One region of the Aurantimonas sp. genome, then DNA from elsewhere that is predicted to be linked to it. Evidence: predicted binding sites of a transcription regulator. Region 1 holds the regulator's gene; the other holds the start of a gene.

The links. The regulator LexA, encoded in region 1, represses DNA repair genes until DNA is damaged. The targets are predictions, from matches to a motif close to TGTTCNNNNTGTGTTCNG.
Region 2: the regulator LexA is predicted to act here: its motif matches at 1,363-1,380, upstream of ruvC (crossover junction endodeoxyribonuclease RuvC).

The regions. Positions count from the first base shown of each region.
Region 1 covers NZ_CAXPJM010000008.1:254,822-258,229, reverse strand. Annotated here, with positions in the region: gene glp (gephyrin-like molybdotransferase Glp) at 1-1,206, shown strand, start outside; gene lexA (transcriptional repressor LexA) at 1,250-1,969, shown strand; gene ACEQX1_RS04465 (ComEC/Rec2 family competence protein) at 2,064-3,408, opposite strand, start outside.
Region 2 covers NZ_CAXPJM010000028.1:32,463-35,870, reverse strand. Annotated here, with positions in the region: gene ACEQX1_RS12085 (SAM-dependent methyltransferase) at 1-524, shown strand, start outside; gene ACEQX1_RS12080 (PRC-barrel domain-containing protein) at 703-1,194, shown strand; gene ruvC (crossover junction endodeoxyribonuclease RuvC) at 1,433-1,951, shown strand; gene ruvA (Holliday junction branch migration protein RuvA) at 2,103-2,723, shown strand; gene ruvB (Holliday junction branch migration DNA helicase RuvB) at 2,875-3,408, shown strand, end outside.

The DNA.
Region 1 (3,408 bases):
CTCGTCGAGGACGCCCGCCCCCTCGAGCGAACCGAGACGCTGCCGCTGCGCGACGCCTCGGGCCGCATTCTGGCGGCGGACCTTGCCTCGCTGCGCACCCAGCCGGCCTTCGACGCCTCCGCCATGGACGGCTACGCGGTCCGCGCCGCCGACCTTGGCGACGAAGCGCCCTTCCCCTCCCTGCGGCTCGTCGGCGAATCGGCCGCCGGCCACGCCTATGGCGGCACGCTGCAGCCGGGCGAGACCATTCGCATCTCCACCGGCGCGCCGGTCCCTGCCGGTGCCGACGCCATCCTGATCCAGGAAAACGCCAACCGGCAGGACGGCACCGTCACGGCAACGGCGCCGGTCGTGGTCGGCCAGCACATCCGCCCGGCGGGGATCGATTTTGCCGCGGGCACGCCGCTTCTGACCGCCGGCACCGTGCTGACCCCGGGCGCCATCGCGTTGGCCGCGAGCGGCGGCCATCCGGCGATCCCGGTTCGCAGCCGGCCCCGCGTCGCGATCCTGGCGACCGGCGACGAACTCGTCCTGCCCGGCGAACCCATCGGTCCGTCGCAGATCGTCGCCTCCAACACCTTCGGTGTCGCCGCACTGGTGCGCGAGGCCGGCGGCCTGCCGCTGAATTGCGGGATCGCGCCCGACCGCGAAGCGGCCATCGATGCCCAGCTGACACAGGCGATCGCGGACGGCGCCGACATCTTCGTCACCATCGGCGGCGCATCGGTCGGCGACCACGACCTCGTGGGCAAGGTGTTCGCCGCCCATGGCGTCTCCCTCGACTTCTGGAAAGTGGCGATGCGCCCCGGCAAGCCGCTGATGGCCGGCAGGCTGGGCGACATGCGGGTCGTCGGCCTGCCCGGCAATCCGGCCTCCTCCATGGTCGCCGCGACCCTGTTCCTGGCACCGCTGGTCCGGCGCCTCGCGGGCCGTCCTGCGCGTCCGCTCTACCGCCGGGGCGTTCTCGCCGCGCCGATGCCGGACAATGGCGAGCGCACGGATTTCGTCCGCGCCCGGATCGAACCGGACAGCGCCGGCCTGCCCCGCATCGTGCCGTTGTCGCGGCAGGATTCCTCGCTGCTGTCGATCTATGCCGCGGCCGATGCGTTGCTCGTGCGTCCGGTCCGCGCCGCACCGGCCGAAGCGGGCGATCCCTGCGATTACGTCCCCCTGACGGCTATGGAGCCACTTGCGGAACACAACTAGAACAGATAGGTTTGTTCAGGTTTTGTTTTGAGGAGTCGCCCGGATGCTGACGCGCAAGCAGCACGATCTTCTGGTCTTCGTGAACGATCGGGTGCGCGAGACTGGTGTACCCCCGTCCTTCGATGAAATGAAGGACGCGCTGGACCTGCGGTCCAAGTCCGGCATTCACCGCCTGATCACCGCGCTCGAGGAGCGGGGCTTCATCCGCCGCCTGCCCAATCGGGCCCGGGCGCTGGAAATCCTGAAGCTGCCGGAGTCGATTCAGGGCAGCCGCCCGGCACCTGTCGGGCGCACCGGCTTCAAGCCGAGCGTCATCGAAGGCAGCCGCGACACCGCCCGGCCCGCACCCGCGGCGCAGCCGGCACCGGCAAAGGCGTCCGCTTCGACGGCCATTCCGGTCATGGGGCGCATCGCCGCCGGCGTGCCGATCTCGGCCATCCAGCACAACACCCACTCCATCGTCGTTCCGCCGGACATGCTGGGCAGCGGCGAGCATTACGCTCTCGAAGTGAAGGGCGACTCGATGATCGAGGCCGGCATTCTCGACGGCGACACGGTGGTCATCCGCCGGGGCGACACGGCGACGCCGGGCGAGATCGTGGTCGCCCTCGTCGACGACGAGGAAGCGACCCTGAAGCGCTTCCGCCGTCGCGGCGACACCATTGCGCTGGAGGCGGCCAATCCAGCCTACGAAACCCGCATCTTCGGCTCGGACCGGGTCAAGGTCCAGGGCAAGCTGATCGGCCTGATCCGCCGCTACTGACCGCTCCGGACGGAACGCGGTCGGTGCAGAACGGGTGATAGGTCCTCGCGACTCGCGCCCGAAGCGTTGAGGCCCGAAACCGGCTCGTCCTCGCTCAGGGCCCAACCGTCGCGGTTCGGCCTGAACCGGCCGTGACCCCATTGCTGACGGTCGCCGAGGCCGGCTGCGTGACAGGTGCCGGCGGGTTCGGCGCAGCGGGCTTGCGCCAATATTCCGGCCAGGGCGCCAACCGGTGGACGTTCCAGCGTTCGGGCGGATCGCTGACGGCCTGCACGATGCGGGGCCGGCCTGTCGCCGCCTCCCGGCCGATCGCCAGCGAGCCGGTCCGCCGCAGCGTGCGCAGCGTTACCAGAACGGCGCCGGATCGGCATTCGGCAAGCCGGATCGCGCGCGAGACGATGGCGACATCCGCCTCGTCGCAGGCATCGCCCGTGCGGGCATAATCCTCCGTCCAGATCACACGCAGGCCGCCACGCGTGGTGAAGCGGCAATATTTGGCCGCGCACTCCGCGGGAATCGTCGCCCGGATCCGCTCTGTGTCGGTGCCCCGCGGCGCCCGCGCCTCGAAGGCCCGTTCCCATTGTTCCGCGATGAAACTGCTGGGCCGTGCGCGCAGGAAGGCGAGCTGGCCGTCCGCCGCGAGCGTCGCGACCTCCTTGCCGTCCTCGAAGATCAGGAGTTCCGGTGGGGCCGTCCTGTCGGGCGCAGCAATGAATCCGGCCAGTGCCAGCGGCAGGCCAAGCCACCGCAGCCGGCTTGCCAGACAGGACGCGGTGAGGATCGCCGCGGTCAGCAGCAGAAGGCCCAAGGCGGTCATGCGTCCGATCGCCTGGTCCGGCAGCCAGGCATAGACGTTGCGCGCGATCTCGAGGACGAGCCAGAGGCCGGCGCCCATTGCCTGGAACGGCCAGGCGTCGAGCCCGAACGGAATCAGCAGCGTTCCCACCAGCGCCAGCGGCATGATCCACAACGTGAACAGCGGCATGGTCAGGAGATTGGCGACGAAGCCGAAGGCCGCCATCCGGTGGAAGTGATAGGCAGCATAAGGCGCGGTTGCCGATCCCGCGAGAAGCGACGTGACCATGATTGCGGAGAGCGCCACGAGGATCTTGCCGGCGATGCCCCTGTCCGTCTCGCGGCCGCGTTCGCGCCCCGCCCGCCATTGCGAGAGGGCCGCATAGCCGCCGATCAGCGCCACGGTCGCCGCGAAGCTCATCTGGAAGCTGGCGGTCATCACGGCATGCGGCGCGACGAGGATGACGACGATGGCGGCGATCGCCACGTTGCGAAGCGTCAAGGCGGGGCGGTCGATCAGCACCGCTCCGAGCATGATCGCCAGCATCACGAAGGAGCGCTGGGTCGCGACATTGGCGCCCGAGATCGCCAGATAGATCGCCGCGACGACGAGCGCGACGATGGCGGCGATTTTCTTGGCCGGC
Region 2 (3,408 bases), on a different contig from region 1:
ACTATCTCGACCGGCGACGCGGGCGGGTCTTCGTCACGCTGGTCAATACCGAGCCCCAGGTCGTCGCGCGGCCCGACCAGTTCCGTGCCGTGCGCGAAAGCGCCAGCGACCTGACGCTCTTCGACAACCAGGGCTTCGATCTCGCCCATTCCAACTCGGTGATCGAGCATGTCGGCTCGCGGGCCAACATGCGCGACTTCGCCCTCAACATGCGCCGGCTGGCCCCGCGCTATTACTGCCAGACGCCGAATTACTGGTTTCCGTACGAGCCGCATTTCCGCACCGCCGGCTTCCAGTATCTGCCCAAGGCGGTCCGGGTCGCCATGCTGCAGCGCTTCGCGCTCGGCTTCTTCGACCGCATCGACGACATCGAGGACGCACGCAACGTGGTGCGCGACCACGATCTGATCGGCCGGCGGCAGATGGCGGCGTTCTTCCCGGATGGCGAGATTTCCTACGAGACCGTCCTCGGCTTGCGCAAATCGGTGATCGCGACCCGGGACGCGGGCGCACGGGACGCCTAGCCCCCCGGGTTCGCCGCCCGCCATCCGGCGGTGAAGTAGAACGCACGGGCTGATCGAGTTTCAAAAGCAACCGGCATCGGTATGGATGCGCGGCGGCAGACTGTGTCGCGCGTTCTGGAACAATGGCGCATCCTCTCCGTTGGTTTGATGAATGCCGACGCCAGAGAGGAGGCTACTTATGAAGTATATTGCAGCCACTGCGACCGCCATCATCTTTGCCGCGACGCCTGCGATCGCGCAGGACACTGCTGCCACACCGGCCACGACGCCGATGGCCTCGGAAGATACTGCAGCGACCGACTGGGCGCAGCTGATCCGGACCCGCGACATCGTGGGTGGTGCCGTCTACACGACCAACGAAGCCTATGACGAGGGCTCCTGGGGCGACCGGGACGACTACGCCTGGGGCCGTTCGGGCTATGACGCGGTCGGCAGCGACTGGAACCAGATCGGCGAGATCGAGGACGTGGTCCTTGATCGGTCGGGCAACCTTGCCGGCGTCGTCGCCGAAGTGGGCGGCTTCCTCGACATAGCCGACAAGCACGTCATGCTGCGGGTTGGCGACGTGGATCTCGTACCGGTCGACGACCAGTCCTACGCGTTCATCACGCGGTTCTCCGAGGAAGAGCTCGAAGGCCGTCCGGGCGTCGACGAAGCCTGGTGGAACTGAGGCGCCTCGTCTGACCGGCGACGCTTGCGCCGGAGCTGATCCGGTGCAATCCGAAGGCCCGTCGCGGGAAGCCGCGGCGGGCCTCGTTCATGGAGCGCTCCGCTTCGGTGAGGGAACGACGCGCCGCGCGCCTTGAGCTGTGCGGCTCCCACGTGACCAAGCCTGTTTCGTTTTTGGTTTGTTCACTTTTCGTCTTCTCAATAGCACCTGATTCGGCTAGTCGGAGAGGGTTAACGAAGTGTTGCAGGAGCGGACCATTCGCATCATCGGCATCGATCCCGGCCTGCGCCGGACCGGCTGGGGCATCGTCGAGACGCTCGGCAATTCGCTGCGCTTCGTGGCCAGCGGCACGGTGATGTCGGACGGCAAGATGGATCTCGCCTCGCGGCTGCGCACGCTCTACGAGGGGCTGGCCGACGTGATCCACGCGCAGCAGCCCGACGAGGCCGCGGTGGAGCAGACCTTCGTCAACAAGGACGCCGTCGCCACGCTGAAGCTCGGGCAGGCCCGCGGCATCGCCATGGTGGTGCCGTCGCTGGCCGGGCTGCCGGTCGCCGAATACGCGCCCAACGCCGTGAAGAAGGCGGTGATCGGCGTCGGCCATGGCGAGAAGAAGCAGATCCACATGATGGTGAAGGTGCTGATGCCCAAGGCGACCTTCGACACGGACGATGCCGCCGATGCGCTGGCGATCGCCATCTGCCACAGCCATCACCGCCAGTCGGCCCAGTCGCGGGCGCTTTTGGCCGGCCTGTGAGGGTGCGCGCAGATCCGTTCGCCCGTCGCGGCTCAGGTCCAGCTTTGCCGGCCGGGACTGTCGGCGATGATGCGCCGATCGTGGTAAGCGACGGTCCGGGCATGCCTCGCCGCAGACCCGCCTACGATTCCCACCGCCTGGAGACGCATTCGTGATCGGCAAACTGAAGGGCACCGTCGACGAGATCGGCGAGGACCACGTCGTCGTCGACGTCCACGGCGTCGGCTATGTCGCCTTTTGCGGCGCGCGCACCCTGGCGGCGCTGCCGGGCGAAGGCGAGGCGGTGGTGCTGTTCATCGATACCTATGTGCGCGAGGACATGCTGCGGCTCTACGGCTTTGCGACGCGTGCCGAGCAGGACTGGTTCCGGCTCTTGCAGATGGTGCAGGGCGTCGGCGCCCGGGTGGCGCTGGCGGTGATCGGCACGCTGTCCGCCGGTGACCTCGCCAACGCGGTGGCGTTGCAGGACAAGGCGATGGTGGCGCGCGCGCCCGGCGTAGGCCCGAAGGTCGCCGCGCGGATCGTCGCCGAGCTGAAGGACAAGGCGCCGGCCTTCTCGGGCGCCGGCAGCGACGAGAGCCTGGGACTGAAGCGCGACATCGGCGGCGGCACCGCCGCCGCGCCGGTGGCCGATGCGGTCTCGGCGCTGGTCAATCTCGGCTATCCGCGCGACCAGGCGGCCGAGGCCGTGGCGAAGGCGCTGAAAGATGCCGGCGAGGCGCCGGACAGTGCGAAGCTGATCCGGCTGGGGCTGAAGGCGCTGAGCCGCTGAGGCGGCGAATGGCGCAGCCGGGGCCGGGGACGGATCGCCGGCCGGCCGGTTTTGACATGACGGCGCCGAACGGCCATTGCGGAACCTGCCCGCGACCGGCCGCGCCATTGGTTTTGCAGGCAGATTGTCCCATCGCGACGGAACGGCCCTTATGAGCGACGCCCGCCTGATCAATCCCGAGAAGCACGGCGAGGACATCGACGCGACCCTGCGGCCGCAGCGGCTGGACGATTTCGTCGGCCAGGCGGCGGCGCGGGCCAATCTGAAGATATTCATCGAGGCGGCGAAGAATCGGGGCGAGGCGCTGGATCACGTGCTGTTCGTCGGCCCGCCGGGGCTCGGCAAGACGACGCTTGCGCAGATCATGGCCAAGGAGCTCGGCGTCAATTTCCGCTCGACCTCCGGCCCGGTGATCGCCAAGGCCGGCGATCTGGCGGCGCTACTGACCAATCTGGAAGAGCGCGACGTCCTGTTCATCGACGAGATTCACCGGCTGAGCCCGGCGGTGGAGGAAATCCTCTATCCGGCGATGGAGGATTTCCAGCTCGACCTGATCATCGGCGAGGGGCCGGCGGCGCGCTCGGTGAAGATCGACCTGTCGAAATTCACCCTGGTCGCGGCGACGACGCGGCTGGGGCTGCTGACGACGCCGCTGCGCGACCGCTTCGGCATCCCGGTGCGGCTG